One region of the Arthrobacter sp. StoSoilB13 genome, then DNA from elsewhere that is predicted to be linked to it. Evidence: riboswitches for the same ligand, from Rfam matches in the RefSeq annotation. Region 1 holds a riboswitch; the other holds the start of a gene.
What was found. A riboswitch is a leader RNA that binds a small molecule or an ion and turns the genes downstream of it on or off. The one in region 1 is predicted to bind thiamine pyrophosphate.
Positions count from the first base shown of each region.

Region 2: linked by a shared signal. The riboswitch ahead of thiO (glycine oxidase ThiO) and the one ahead of LDP01_RS11715 (ECF transporter S component) in region 1 are both predicted to bind thiamine pyrophosphate.

Region 1 is NZ_AP024647.1:2,492,356-2,499,316, forward strand. It holds gene LDP01_RS11710 (ABC transporter ATP-binding protein) at 1-780, opposite strand, end outside; gene LDP01_RS11715 (ECF transporter S component) at 780-1,400, opposite strand; TPP riboswitch at 1,480-1,616, opposite strand; gene LDP01_RS11720 (NUDIX hydrolase) at 1,821-2,498, shown strand; gene LDP01_RS11725 (DUF4235 domain-containing protein) at 2,535-2,795, shown strand; gene mnhG (monovalent cation/H(+) antiporter subunit G) at 2,860-3,249, opposite strand; gene LDP01_RS11735 (MrpF/PhaF family protein) at 3,239-3,517, opposite strand; gene LDP01_RS11740 (Na+/H+ antiporter subunit E) at 3,514-4,080, opposite strand; gene LDP01_RS11745 (Na+/H+ antiporter subunit D) at 4,077-5,645, opposite strand; gene LDP01_RS11750 (Na(+)/H(+) antiporter subunit C) at 5,642-6,142, opposite strand; partial or broken gene LDP01_RS11755 (Na+/H+ antiporter subunit A) at 6,139-6,961, opposite strand, start outside.
Region 2 is NZ_AP024647.1:1,503,235-1,510,195, reverse strand. It holds gene LDP01_RS07060 (DEAD/DEAH box helicase) at 1-829, opposite strand, end outside; gene LDP01_RS07055 (RNB domain-containing ribonuclease) at 1,116-2,600, opposite strand; gene LDP01_RS07050 (ferritin-like fold-containing protein) at 2,642-3,310, shown strand; gene thiE (thiamine phosphate synthase) at 3,352-4,035, opposite strand; TPP riboswitch at 4,063-4,180, shown strand; gene thiO (glycine oxidase ThiO) at 4,173-5,429, shown strand; gene thiS (sulfur carrier protein ThiS) at 5,426-5,662, shown strand; partial or broken gene LDP01_RS07030 (thiazole synthase) at 5,665-6,463, shown strand; gene LDP01_RS07025 (4a-hydroxytetrahydrobiopterin dehydratase) at 6,478-6,849, shown strand; gene LDP01_RS07020 (hypothetical protein) at 6,908-6,961, opposite strand, start outside.

The DNA of each region.
Region 1 (6,961 bases):
TCCCGCTGCCATCAGCATGGTGCGGGCCTCTGTGAGCACCTGATCCGGGGGGCCGTCCAGGAGCACACCGCCCCCGGCCGAGGGTGGCTGGAGGACCACGATCCTGTCCACCAGGTCCTTCCACACGGACACACGGTGTTCAACGACAACCAAAGTGGCGCCGGTCTTGTCCAGGCAGCGCTGCACGGCGTCCCGAACCTCAAGCACGCCCACCGGATCAAGGTTGGCCGTAGGTTCGTCCAGGAGGATCAGCCCGGGCCGCATCGCGAGGATGCCAGCCAACGCAAGGCGCTGCTTCTGCCCGCCGGACAGGGCCGCCGTCGGGTGATCCAGTGCCAAGCCGCCGCCTGCAGCGGTGCGCAACCCGACGTCGTCGAGCGCTTCATGGACGCGCGCCCAAATTTCTTCCCGGGGAACGGCCAGGTTTTCGGCGCCAAACGCGACATCGTCACCCACCCGGGAGAGCACTACCTGGGTTTCCGGATCCTGCTGCATCAGACCTGCGCGTCCGCGCTGTTCGCGGGGAGCAACGCCGTCGATCAGCAGCGAGCCGGTCTCGTCGGAATCATCCTCCTCATCACCCAGCACACCGGCGAGGGCGTGGAGCAGTGTCGATTTTCCTGCGCCCGATGGACCCAGCAAGAGCACACGCTCGCCGGGCCCGATCCGGAGATCGAGGTCCTGGATGGCGGGTGTGGAACGCCCGGCATGCCGCCATCCCCACCCTTGGGCGGTAATGGCGGCAGGCCGCACCTGGCCGCTGCTTTGCGTGGCAGGCATTAGTTGAAGACGGGCTCCGAAGCAGCCTTCCGCGACGCGAAGGAGCTCAGTACACCGGTCTTAGCCAGCCCGCGGGTGGCAACCCAGGACAGCGCGCCCGCGATGATCGCACCGGAGAGCGTGGTGAAGGCGATGTAAGCCAGCTTGTCGATTGCTTCGTAGGCGATGTTCCAGCCCCAAGGCAGGAAGGAATCGTTGAGACCGCAGAAGAGGCCCGAGCCGGCACCTGCGAGGAGTGCAGCGGAGAGGTCGAACTTCTTGTACCGGAACGCAGCGAAGACGAGTTCCGCGCCCAGTCCCTGGAGGACGCCGGAGATGAGGACGGTGGTGCCGTACTGGGAACCCATGATGAGTTCGCCGGTGGCGGCGACGGCTTCGCAGAACAGGGCTGCGCCCGGCTTGCGGATGATGAGCATGCCCAGGACGGCCGGGATCATCCAGCCACCGGCGATCAAACCGGTGAGCGGCGGATACGTGGCGTTCATGGGAATGGATACGATTGCGGCGCCCTGGGACCAGGCCCAAAAAATCACGCCGCCGGCGATGGCAATCAAAGCTGCCACCACGATGTCTACAACACGCCAGTTATAACTGGTTTTCTTCACGCTTGCCGTGGTCATTTTTTCTGCCTCCTGAGGTACAGGAGGGGAAAGTGCTCCCCGGAAACCCCCGGCCGGCCTGCGCCGCCCGGATCCGGACACTCTGAGAAGCTCGACTCCCTTGCGCCGGTACTAACCGGATCAGGTTCGAGGGTCTGCGGCTGTCCGCACTCTCAGCGCCCTCGCGTCACCTGCATCTCTGCAAGGTCCGACGGCGGCGCTCCCCTGTCGTTATTAATCTGCCCTTATGGGCGTGGTTCAGTTTACACCTGTGGGTGTTCGTGGGCTCCTCGGACTAGTCACAAAGCGGTTGGCTCCCCTTCTCCTGCGTTGCGGGGCCGGCTCTGCGCCCCATTCTCCGGTCTTAGCACGCGCACCGGGCCCCGCAACAGGACCTGAGACAATGATGCAGCAGGAATCGACGCGGCAAAGGGGTAATTCATGACGGACCTTCCCATTACGGACATGCCAGTTCCCCAACCCCGCCTTGCCGCGAGCGTCATCCTGCTCCGCGACGCCCCGGGCGGGCTTGAGGCCTTCGTCCAGCACAGGGTTGCCACCATGGACTTCGCCGCCGGCATGGTGGTCTTTCCGGGCGGCCGGGTTGATGCCGCTGACCAGGATGGATGGGATTACCCTGTCCGGCTGCTGGAACAGCACGCTGCAGACTGGCATCTGAGTTCCATCGCCGTCGATCCTGTACAGGCCCCGGCAAAGTCAGGCATGCTGCTCACCGCTGCCCTGCGGGAAGTTTGGGAGGAGGCCGGACTTCGCCTTGACGCCTCAGACCTTCGCCCTTGGGCAAACTGGGTCACGCCCACGGACATGCCCAAGCGCTTCGACACGTACTTCTATGTAGCCAAGCCTGCTCCGGAAGCAGCACCCCAGCACCAAACTACTGAAGCGTGGCAATCACTCTGGATGCCGGTGGACGGGATCCTGGCGGCCGAGGCGGCCGGTAAATTGCAGCTGATGCCGCCCACGTATTACCTGCTCAAGGAAATTTCCGGGCTCGGAACCGTGGATGCCGTTTGGGAAGCCGATCACGATGTTGTTCCTGTCCTGGCACCACGCGGTTCCATGGCGGCTTTCCTCAAGGAACGCGAAAACCGCCGCTAGTCCCAACCCGCCTGCATGTGAGGCTAGGCTGGGGGCATGAACCTCTTTTTCAAGCTGCTGGGTGCCGGAGTAAGCCTTGCAGCCGGATTCGTCGGCACCAAGTTGGTCAACAAGGGCTGGGAAAAGGCCACCGGCAACAAGCCGCCCACGGGCCACGACGATATGGAAACGAGCCTCCGGTCAGCCTTGTCCTTCGCGCTGATTTCGGCCTTCGTCAGCACGCTCATCCAGGTTTTCGCGAGCCGTGGCACCCAGCGTGCCATCGCCCGCTTCGCAAAGACGCACGACATCGTCTAGGCCGGGCACAGCCATCCCGTTGTCTTAAGTCCGGGGTGGAACCCTAAGGATCCGCAGTGGAACCCTAAGGATCCGGGGTGGAACCGTTGCCGGCTGCCCTTTGGACAACCGCTTCAAGCTCATCCTTGGTGAGCAGTTCGCGGTGCCCATGTTTGGTTCGGTAGGCGGAGCGGCCCACCATGTGTGCGGAGACCGGTGTGGTCAGCAATTGGAATATCCAGGCCACCACGAGAACCGGCCAAACCCACCATGTGCGCATTTGCAGACCCATGGCTGCAAGCATCAGGAAAAGACCCAGGACTTGCGGCTTCGTTGCCGCGTGCATTCGGCTCATGAGGTCGGGGAACCGCAGGAGGCCAATTGCTGCGCCAAGCGACATCAGGGCACCCACCACAAGAAACATGGCCGTCACCGCGTCGATTACGGCATCCACGCCAGTAGGTTCAGGAGTCATTGCTCTGATCCCTCCGATCCGCGACAAACCGGGCAAACGTTACGGAGCCTACAAAGCCGATCACGGCGAGAGCCACGAGCAACACCAGGTTGTTCAGGTGCCGGTTCATCGCCATATCGATCGCCAGCGCGGCTCCAAGAATGGCCAGCAGGACATCCGATGCCAAAACGCGGTCCAGCAAGGAGGGGCCAATGGCGATGCGGATGATCGCTCCCACCGCAGCCAGGCTCAGGATGACAGCAGTCACCAGCAGAACGAGTTCTTTCACAGAGCTGCCCCTTCCATGCCGGGGGTTGCTTCATCCTGGAGAGCGTCGAGTTCCTCACGCGTCCCCATGATCCGGATCAATGTGGCCTCGATCTTCTGGACTTCCTGACGGATCCTGGCGATTCCGGCTTCCTCATAAATATTGAGTGCATGAAGGTACAGGGTGGACGTCGAGCGGTCCACTTCCACCACCAGCGAGCCCGGGATCAGCGAAATAACATGCCCGGTTGCCGTCACTATGAGGTCCGAATGGCTGCGCAACGGAACAGCGACGACGGCGCTACGCACCTTTGGCCCCTTCACTACGGCCAGGTAGAGGACCAGGAAGCTCGCTGCCACCACTTTGCCCAGGAATACCAGGGCGAACGAAAGGGCGCGGAGAACATTGAACCTGCCACTGAGCTCCACCGGCGGAAGGTAGAAGAACTTGGCCACGAGCACGGCGATGAGCGCACCGAACAGCAGGTTGCCCGGGCTGAAATCCCGCCACAAGGCGCCCCAGACGATGACCAGCCATACCAGCAGCGGGAGTTCAGTGCGAAAGGAGATTGGTTTTCGGCTCATTTGGCAGCCCCTGGCTGACCCACGGCTGGCACCTGTGCGGAGTCCCCCAGGACTGAATGGATGTAGGCAGTGCGGTCCAACATTATTTCCGCCGAGCCGTCGGCGAGGTGGAAGAGTGGGCCCGCAAAGACTGTGAGGGCAACACCGAAGGCCACAAGGCCCGCAGTGGACCCCACCATTGTCCGGGGAAGTACCCCTACCTTGCCTGGGGTCTGAAGGACGGGGTCCGGGTACTCGGCGTCCTCGGGCTTTCGCCAAAATGCCCTGTTCCAAACACGGGCAATTGCCAACAAGGTGAGGAGGCTGGTGACGACGCCGCCTACTACCAAAACGATGGCCAGCGGCGTACCCAGTTGCACGCCCGCTTGGAGGAGCCCGAGCTTGCCCAGGAAACCCGAGAATGGCGGGATGCCCGCAAGGTTCATTGCCGGGACGAAGAACAACAGGGCAAGGAGTGGCGAGAGCTTGGCCAGGCCACCCAAGCGGTCAATGGAGGACGATCCGCCCCGCCGCTCAATCAAGCCAGTGACAAGGAACAGGCTGGTCTGCACGGTGATGTGGTGCGCCACGTAGAACACGGCCGCGCCAAGGCCCGTGACGGAGGACATCGCCAGGCCGAACACCATGTAGCCGATATGGCTGACCAGCGTGAAGGACAGGAGACGTTTGATGTCGCTCTGCGCCAAGGCGCCCAGGATGCCCACCACCATTGTCAGCAGCGCCACCACCATTAGGGGCACGTTGAGGGTATCGCCGGGGAAGAGGAGTGTCTCGGTGCGGACCATGGCATAAACACCCACCTTGGTCAGCAAACCGGCAAACACGGCTGTCACAGGGGCCGGAGCGGTTGGATAGGAGTCGGGAAGCCAGAACGACAGCGGGAACACGGCCGCCTTGATCCCGAACGCCACCAGCAGCATCACGTGCAGCAGGTTCTGGGTTCCTTGATCCAGCTCCGCCAGCTTGATGGCAAGGTCCGCCATGGTGATGGTCCCGGTAGCTCCGTAAATCATGGCGATGGCGATGAGGAACAGGACCGAGGAAACCACGGACACCACCACGTACGTGACACCGGCACGGATTCGCGGTCCGGTCCCGCCAAGGGTCATGAGCACATAACTTGCCGTCAGCAGGATTTCGAAACCCACGTAGAGGTTGAAAAGGTCACCTGTCAGGAAGGCATTGGATACGCCCGCCACCAGGATCAGGTAGGTGGGGTGGAAGATCGAGACGGGCGCTTCCTGGTCACCGTCGGCCATACCCTGGCCGGTGGCGTAGATCAGGACGGCGAGGCTTACCACGGTGGAAACCACCAGCATGAGCGAGGAGAACTGATCCACCACCAACACCACGCCCCATGGCGGCAGCCAACCACCCAGCGTGACGGATGTGGTGCCTCCCTCCCACACGGACGCCAGGAGCAGGCATTCTAGCAGGAGTGTCGCGCTGAGGATCACAATGCTGACTACCCGCTGCGCAGCCGTGTGCCGGATCAGCACGAACGCGAGGGCAGCGCCGAGGATCGGAAGGAGGACAGCCAGTGGCGACAGGTTTGCGAGATTCACGCGCTGCCTCCTTCCCGGGCGGATGCCGTTTTGGGTGTTTCCGTCGCCTCTGGATGCAGCCGTTCCTCGGCCGTGGACGCTGTCACTACGAACTCTGATGTTTCCAACGGGACAATGGCGTCGTCTTCCGCGTCGAAGCTCGGAGTCCGGGCCACGCGGCGGTCTTCGATGTCATCCTGGATTTCGTCTTGCCGTGCCAGGGCCCACGTGCGGTAGATGATGCCAAGCATGAAGGCAGTAACGGCAAATGATATGACGATTGATGTGAGGATCAACGCCTGTGGCAGGGGGTCGTTGTACTCACTGGAGGCTGTTTCCTTATCGAACAAAGGAGCCAGGCCCGCGTACCCTCCTGTACTGAGGATCAGCAGGTTGGTGGCGTTCGCAAGCAGCATCAAGCCAAGCAGGACGCGCGTCAGGCTCCGCTCCAAAATGAGGTAAATGCCGCAGGCATACAGCACACCCATGACGATCAGGAGGGTCAGGTTGATGCTCATGGGTTGCCCTTCCCGGAAGCGGCAGTTTCAGCAGGCGCAGGCTCGGCGACCTTGGTCTTTCCCGCCTTCGCCCCCTTCTCTTCAAAATGTTCGTCGATCTCGGCGCCCAGGCTGCGCAGAACGTCGAGCGCCAAGCCCACCACTACGATGTAGACGCCGATGTCGAAGATCGTGGACGTGACGAACTTGACGTCTCCGAACACGGGCAGCCAAAACTCGATGATCGCGCTCTGGAACACCTGTCCGCCGAGGAGGAGAGGCACGAAACCGGACGCTGCCGCCGTCGCAAGTCCCGTCCCCAACAGCGTGCCGGCACTCACTGTCGCCGCCTCGCTCAACTCGAAGCGTCCCCCGGCAAGGTAGCGGATGGTGAGGGCGAGGCCTGCGGTTAAGCCGCCTGCGAAGCCACCCCCGGGCAGGTTGTGGCCCGCAAGGAGAAGATAGATGGAGAAGACGATCATCGAGTGGAAAATCAGCCTGGTGACCACTTCGAAGATGATGGACCTCCGCTCAGGGGCAAGCGTCCTGCCTGCAACGAGCCAGGCATCCCGCGTCACGTCCGTGAACTTCCTCGCCACAGCCAGCCGGGCGCCGTCGCGGGAGTCACGGTCGACGCCGGTGCGCCGCCCCACGCTGCCTTCCGGCACGGCCTCCGAGGTTTTGATGCGATCGCCGCGGCTGCGCACGAAGATCAGGCTTGCAACGCCCGTAGCGGCCACGGCCAGGACCGAAATTTCGCCGAAGGTGTCCCATGCGCGGATGTCCACCAGGGTTACGTTGACCACGTTCAGGCCACCGCCGCCTTCGTAGGCCAGGCGC
Region 2 (6,961 bases), 990 kb from region 1:
CGGTCTTGTCCATGCTGTGGGCACGGTAGATGAGCTGGCGGATGTCGCGCTTGGTGAGGCCTTCGTCGTTCGGGTCGGCCGCGCGGATGTGGGTGGGCTGCGTCATGTAGCGGCGGGCCATCGCGATGACCGGGCCGGGCATGGTGGCGGAGAAGAGCAGGGTCTGGCGAACGGCCGGCGTGCCGGCGATCAGTGTTTCCACGTCAGGCAGGAAGCCGAGGTCCAGCATTTCGTCGGCCTCGTCCAGAATCACCATTTTGACGTTCTTCAGGCTGAGGTGCTTCTGCTTGTAGAGGTCGATCAAACGGCCCGGGGTGCCAACCACTACCTCGACGCCCTTCTGAAGGGCGTCAATCTGCGGCTCATACGCACGGCCACCGTAGATCGTGGCGATGCGGGCGTTGCGCTTGCGGGATGCCGTCTGGAGATCGTTGGCTACCTGGACCGCAAGCTCACGGGTAGGAACGATGACCAGGGCCTGCGGGGCACCGGGGACGGCCAGCTTGGCGTAGCCGGGGTCATCGCGGCCTTCCACGCGCTGCAGTGCCGGAATACCGAAACCGAGGGTCTTGCCTGTACCGGTCTTGGCCTGGCCGATGATGTCGTGGCCGCTAAGGGCTACGGGCAGCGTCATGGCCTGGATGGGGAAGGGATGGGTGATACCGGCATCGGCGAGGGATTCGACGATGTCGGCGCGGACGTTGTAGTCAGCGAACGATTTCTCTTCGATCTCGTGGGGCGTCTCATCAGAGATGATCGTTTCCTCGGGCTCGATGGATTCGGTGCCGGTGGCGTCCGTCAGGACTTCATGGGTGTGCAATTCACTCACAGGGAGTTTCCTTATTCATTTGGGCATTGGCGCTGCATGCTCAACGGGTGGCGGAGCCGTACCGGAGCACGAACCGGCGCGCAAGCTAATCCAGTGGAAGCCGATCGCGGGCTATCTAAGTACTGGCACTGGTGACCAGCGGGCACATCTCAAGATCGCGTAGGGGCGGGCTTGTTGAGTTCAAAAATTAACTGAATCAACGACCGGGCATCCATTACTACAGGGTCAGTCTATCCTCTGGGAGCGCTAAAGCCCGGATCGGCGGCAGTTCGGGTCCTGCGGGGACTTAGGGGAGCAGCGTAAAGCGGATCTCGCGGCTGGCGATATCGGCCTTCAGGAGTTGCACCCGGACCTTGGTGCCTGATTCCATTTCGCCGTCACATCGGGCTGTCACCGCGGGTTCGGCTATCTGGATGATGCCGAACGGCCCATTGCCGTTTCCGTTTGCCCTTCCATTGCCATTGATCGTGCCATTGGACGGCTTGGAACCGGAGATGACGACCGCGTCGAACTCCTCGCCGATGTGGTTGGCCACGAGTGCAGCTTCCACTGTGTCCATGGCCAGACGCTCAAGCCGGCCGGCCAGTTGGTCGGATGAGGCCATGATCTCAGGCAGGGATGGAAGTGCTTCCCGCGCCCAGGCGGGGATCTGGTGGCCGTTGCTGAGGGCCTCGCAGATCACCAGGACAAAGCGGTCGATGAGGCGACGCAAAGGGGCAGTGGTGTGGGCATAGGGTGCGCCGATGGCTGACTGGATGATGTTGGGGGGAAGTTCGCCATCGAAAGGCGTGTATCCAGCGCCGCGGAAGAGTGTGCCTGCCGAGTGCAGGATGGCGAGTTGTTTGGGATCCGAAGCGTCAAGTGTCCGAAGGTACTCACCGTAGGTGATCTCGCCGTCCCAGGGTTTCCCGAGGGCCTTTGTCTGGCGTTTGAAGTGGAGCAGTGACCGCTCATCCGGTGCCGGCATGGTGCGCAGGATGCCCACTTTTCCGTCAAGCATCAGTTGGGCGGCCGCCATCCCGGTCATGAGGGATATCTGCGCATTCCAGTCCTCCACAGGCAAGGACGGCGCGGCCACAATCCTGTAGCCCCCGCCACCTGTCGCCTGGACGATTTCCTGCTCCGGCATGTTCAGGTTGGCACCACCGCGGAGTCGTTCCAGTTCCACGCGCTTCAGGCCAACCTCTTTGAGGAGCTTAAGGACCTCCGGGGCTGTGCCGGCATCGATCTGCTCCTGGGCACCTTTGTAACTGAGCTTCGTGCGGCTACGGACAGTGCCACGGGCCACGGACGTGGCGGTTACCTCCGCATTGCGGTCCAGTTCGAAGTCCCACACGAAGGCGCTGCAGTCCTGACCGGCCAGCAGGCTTCCGGCGTTTTCGCTGATGACCTCCGGGTGCAGCGGGATCCTCCCGTCAGGAGCGTAAAACGTTTGTCCCCGTTGCCGGGTTTCGGCATCGAGCGCCCCGCCGGGAGCAACGAAGGATGGCACGTCCGCGATTGCGTAGAGGACTTTGTAACCGTCGTCGGCACGTTCAATGAACACTGCTTGGTCCAGGTCGGTGGACGTGGCGGGATCAATGGTCACAAAGGGAATGTCCCTGAGGTCACGGTCCGGCAGCGTATGGTTTTCCACCGCTTTGCGGGCTTCCGCCACGGCTTCGGCCGGATACTCGCCCGGGAGCTCCAGTTCGGTCCGGAGGGCGGCAAATGCCGCCGCGAGCTGGTCCGACGAGTCGTCGACGTTGGGCGAAATCCGATGATGTGACACGAAAATCAGGTTAGCCCGAAATCGCTGGATAGTCTTGGACCATGAGCACTTCCTTGGACGATAATGCTCGCATCCAGCGACTCTCTTCGGAGCTGCTGGGGGCCATGGCGTACGGCGAGCTCTCCGCGTTTGGCCGGCTGTCTTTCGACTCGCGGTACGCTCCCAACCTCCATGACAGGGCAGTGCTGGCAAAGATCGCCGTCGGCGCTTACGGAAACTTCGCCTTGATCAGCAGCCGGCTCTCGGAGATGGGACTCGATGCCGAAGAAGCCATGCTTCCGTTCCAGCGCTCGTTTGACCACTTTCACGAGCGAACAAAGCCAGCGGACTGGTTTGAATCTGTCATGAAGGCCTATGTGATCGACACCGTGTCATCGGACTTCTACCGCATGGTCGCGTCGTTCCTTGACGGCGGGACGCAACTCTTTGTCCAGAAGGTGGCCTCCGCCGACCAAGCCACGGAAGTTTTACGCATCCTCCTGCGCAGGGCCCTGGCTGACGACCCCCGCCTGGCGTCGCGCCTGGCTTTGTGGGGCCGCCGCCTGGTCGGTGAAGCCCTGACGCAAGCACAACGCGTAGGCATGGAACATCCCCAGCTGGGACCGCTGCTCAAGGGCGGCGGGGATGCGCGCAATGCAGTCAAGGCCCTCACCGCTGAGCTGGCGGAGCGGCATGGGCGACGCATGTCCGGGCTGGGGCTCACGGCTTAGGACACTTTCGAATATCCTCCGCAGCCAGGGCGCCGGGGTGGTTATCCGGCGTCGAGCGCTTCCAGCAAAGTCTTGGCCGCCGCCGTCGGGTCCTCCGCCTCAGTGATGGCACGTACCACCACGATCCGGCTGGCTCCGGCTGCAACCACCTGTTCAACATTGGTGAGGTCTATGCCGCCGATGGCGAACCAGGGGAGGAGGACGCCGCCTACGGTCTCCTCATCCGCGCGCTTTACGGCTTCCGCGGCATATGTGACCAGGTCCAGCCCAACTGCTTCACGGCCTGGCTTTGTGGGCGTTGCCCACACCGGGCCAACACAGAAATAATCCAGTCCGCTCCTGCCGGGGGAGGCAGCTATCGCGGCGTCAACCTGGTCCGGTGTATGGGTGGACAGACCGATGACTGTGCGGTCATGGAGGAGGTGCCGTGCAGCGCGTAATGGGATGTCCTTTTGGCCGATATGGAACACCGGAGCCCCGGAAATACTGGCAACATCGGCGCGGTCGTTGACGGCCCACAGCCTTCCGTGCCGCTGGGCAACGTTGTGCAGGACCTCCAGGACCTCAAGCTCCTCGGCGGCCTCGAGCGTCTTGTCGCGAAGCTGGATGATGTCGACGCCGCCCTCAAACGCGGCGTCGACGAAGTCTTCGAAATCGCCCTGGCGTTTGCGGGCATCAGTGCACAAGTAAAGGCGGGCAGTGGTGTGGACATCATGCTGGGTCATGGAAACCAGAGTAGTTCCTCTAAACTGGGCACGTACTGCGGGAGCCGTGACAGCGTCATATGACCGTCCGGCTGAGAGGGCTTCAGCGCCGACCGCTTGACCTGATCCGGCTAATACCGGCGTAGGGAAGGAAACATATGGCAGAATCCCGCCAAATCCCCTTGCAGGCAGACGTGGCAGTCATTGGTGGTGGCGTCATCGGCCTTGGCATCGCCCACGAAGCCCGCCGTCAGGGCCGCTCTGTGGTCCTCATTGATCCCACCCCCGCAGCGGGTGCGACGTTCGCTGCCGCCGGAATGCTGGCTCCGGTCAGTGAACTCCACTACCAGGAGGAAGACCTCCTGGAACTCATGCTGGAATCCTCCCAACTGTGGCCGGCTTTCGTCCGGAGCGTCCACGGCAGCGAATCAGCCGCCGGATACCGCACGACGTCGACCATCGCCGTTGGTGCGGACGCCGCCGACCGCCGTGCGCTGGCAGACCTCCGAACGGTCCAGCAGGCCGCGGGGCTGCGCGTGGAGCCACTGTCTTTGCGTGAAGCGCGCGAGCGCGAGCCTTTGCTCAGCCCCGGGATTTCCTGTGCCTTCGACATACCGGCCGATCACCAAGTGGATCCGCGGCGCCTTGCACGATGCCTCCTGGACGGGTTATCGGCCCACGGACCAAGTGACGCAACGTGGGTTTCCGGAGCGGAGGACGGTTTCGCCCTGCCGTTCCAAGCGTCCCGCCTGCTCTGGGATGGCGGCCGAGTCTGCGGGGTCCAGCTCGGTCCGGGCGCCGGGCGCGTTGTTTGGGCCTCAGAGACTGTGCTCGCCTGCGGGCTGGATGCAGCCAGGATCGGCGGTCTCCCCGAGGGTCTCAACCTGCCCCTGCGGCCCGTTTACGGCGACATCCTCAGGCTGCGCGTTCCCCAACAACTCCAGCCGCTGCTCACATCCACCATCCGGGGCATGGTCCGCGGGGTGCCGGTCTACATCGTCCCCCGCGACGACGGAACGGTGGTGATTGGAGCCACCCAGCGCGAGGACGGGTTGTCTGCGTCCAGCAACGCAGTGTCCGCCGGGGGCGTCTATCAACTCCTGCGTGACGCCCAAGTGTTGGTTCCTGCCGTGGCGGAGCTGGAACTGTTGGAAGCGACAGCCCGTGCGCGGCCAGGCACACCGGACAACGCACCATTACTGGGACGCGTTACCGGGTCCGGGGGCACCATCGACGGTTTCGTGATCGCAACCGGGTTCTTCCGCCACGGCGTTCTCTTAACGCCTGTGGCCGCCAAAATCGTAGGCGGACTGATCAGCGGCCCAGCCGACCCCCGATGGTCCATTTTCCGGCCTGATCGATTTACGGCAACTCAGGATCACCTCCTCCAACCAGCAATCAAGGACACACCATGAACATCAAACTCAACGGCTCCGAACACGCCGTGGCGGACGACGCGTCCGTGAGCACACTCGTCAGTGCCATCACAGGCCGCGCGCTGGACCACCGGGGACAGGCAGCCGACGGCGGCAAGCTGGGTGTCGCCGTCGCGCGTAATTCCGAGGTAGTGCCGCGCAGCCAATGGGCAGCGACTGCGCTCGCCGATGGAGACGAACTCGAACTCGTAACCGCAGTCCAGGGAGGCTAAAAATGACCGCAGCAAAAACTGACGTCCGCACTGATGCTTTGGTGATCGACGGCGTCGAATTCGGCTCCCGCCTGATCATGGGTACCGGTGGTGCGCCGAGCCTGGACGGGTTGGGAGCAGCCCTCCTGGCTTCAGGAACGGAACTGACCACTGTTGCGATGCGCCGATACTCACCGGCCGAGACAGGTTCATTGTTCCAGCTCCTGGTGGACCACAACATCCGGGTCCTGCCGAACACGGCTGGCTGTTTTACTGCCAAGGACGCGGTGATGACCGCGGAGCTCGCCCGGGAGGCCCTGGAGACGGACTGGGTGAAGCTGGAAGTCATTGCCGATGAACACACGCTTCTTCCGGATGCGGTGGAACTCGTTGAGGCCACGGAACAGCTGGTGAACCGCGGCTTCAAGGTTTTCGCTTACACCAATGACGATCCCGTCCTGGCGCTGCGCCTGGAAAACCTGGGCGCCACAGCTGTCATGCCCCTCGGTTCGCCTATTGGAACGGGGCTGGGCATCCTGAACCCGCACAACATCGAACTGATCGTGTCCCGGGGCCTCCGTACCGGTAGTGCTCGACGCCGGCATCGGGACCGCCTCCGATGCCGCGCTTGCGATGGAGCTGGGCTGCGATGCTGTCCTGCTGGCAACAGCCGTGACCCGTGCCCAGAATCCGGTGCAGATGGGCGAAGCCTTCAAACACGCGGTGATCGCCGGTAGGCTGGCCAAGCAGGCTGGCCGTATTCCGCGCCGGGAGCACGCCCTCGCGTCGTCGGCCATGGAAGGCCGGGCAGAGTTCCTCTGAATGAAGGAGCCGTGGTGGCTGACAGGAAAGAGCAATTGACCCAGGTCGCCATGGAGGCCGCCCTCAAGGACCTCCCGGACTGGAGGCTCCAGGACGGCCTCGTGACGGTGTTCAAAACCTCGACGGCGGCCGACGCCTTGGCGCTTATCGCCGCCATTGGCCGGATCGCCGAGGAACAGAACCACCATCCGGATCTTGACTGGCGTTACAACAAGGTGTTCCTGCGTTACGTTTCCCATGACGCCGGCAGCCAGGTGACCCAGCGCGACATCGCCGCTGCGACCGCCGTGAGCGAGGCGGCAGCGGCGTCCGGTGCCAAGGCGCAGCCGGATCGCTACCCAGCAGCCGGATCGCTACCCAGGGGCTTGGACGGGATAGAACGTTAAACTTCGCTGGCCATCACCCATGGGTGATGGCCAGCGACGTTTATTGAGTGAACAGTGCCTAGAGCCTCAGGGCTTTGGTGAGGGCGGCGGTGTCATGCTGGGTGCGTTTGCG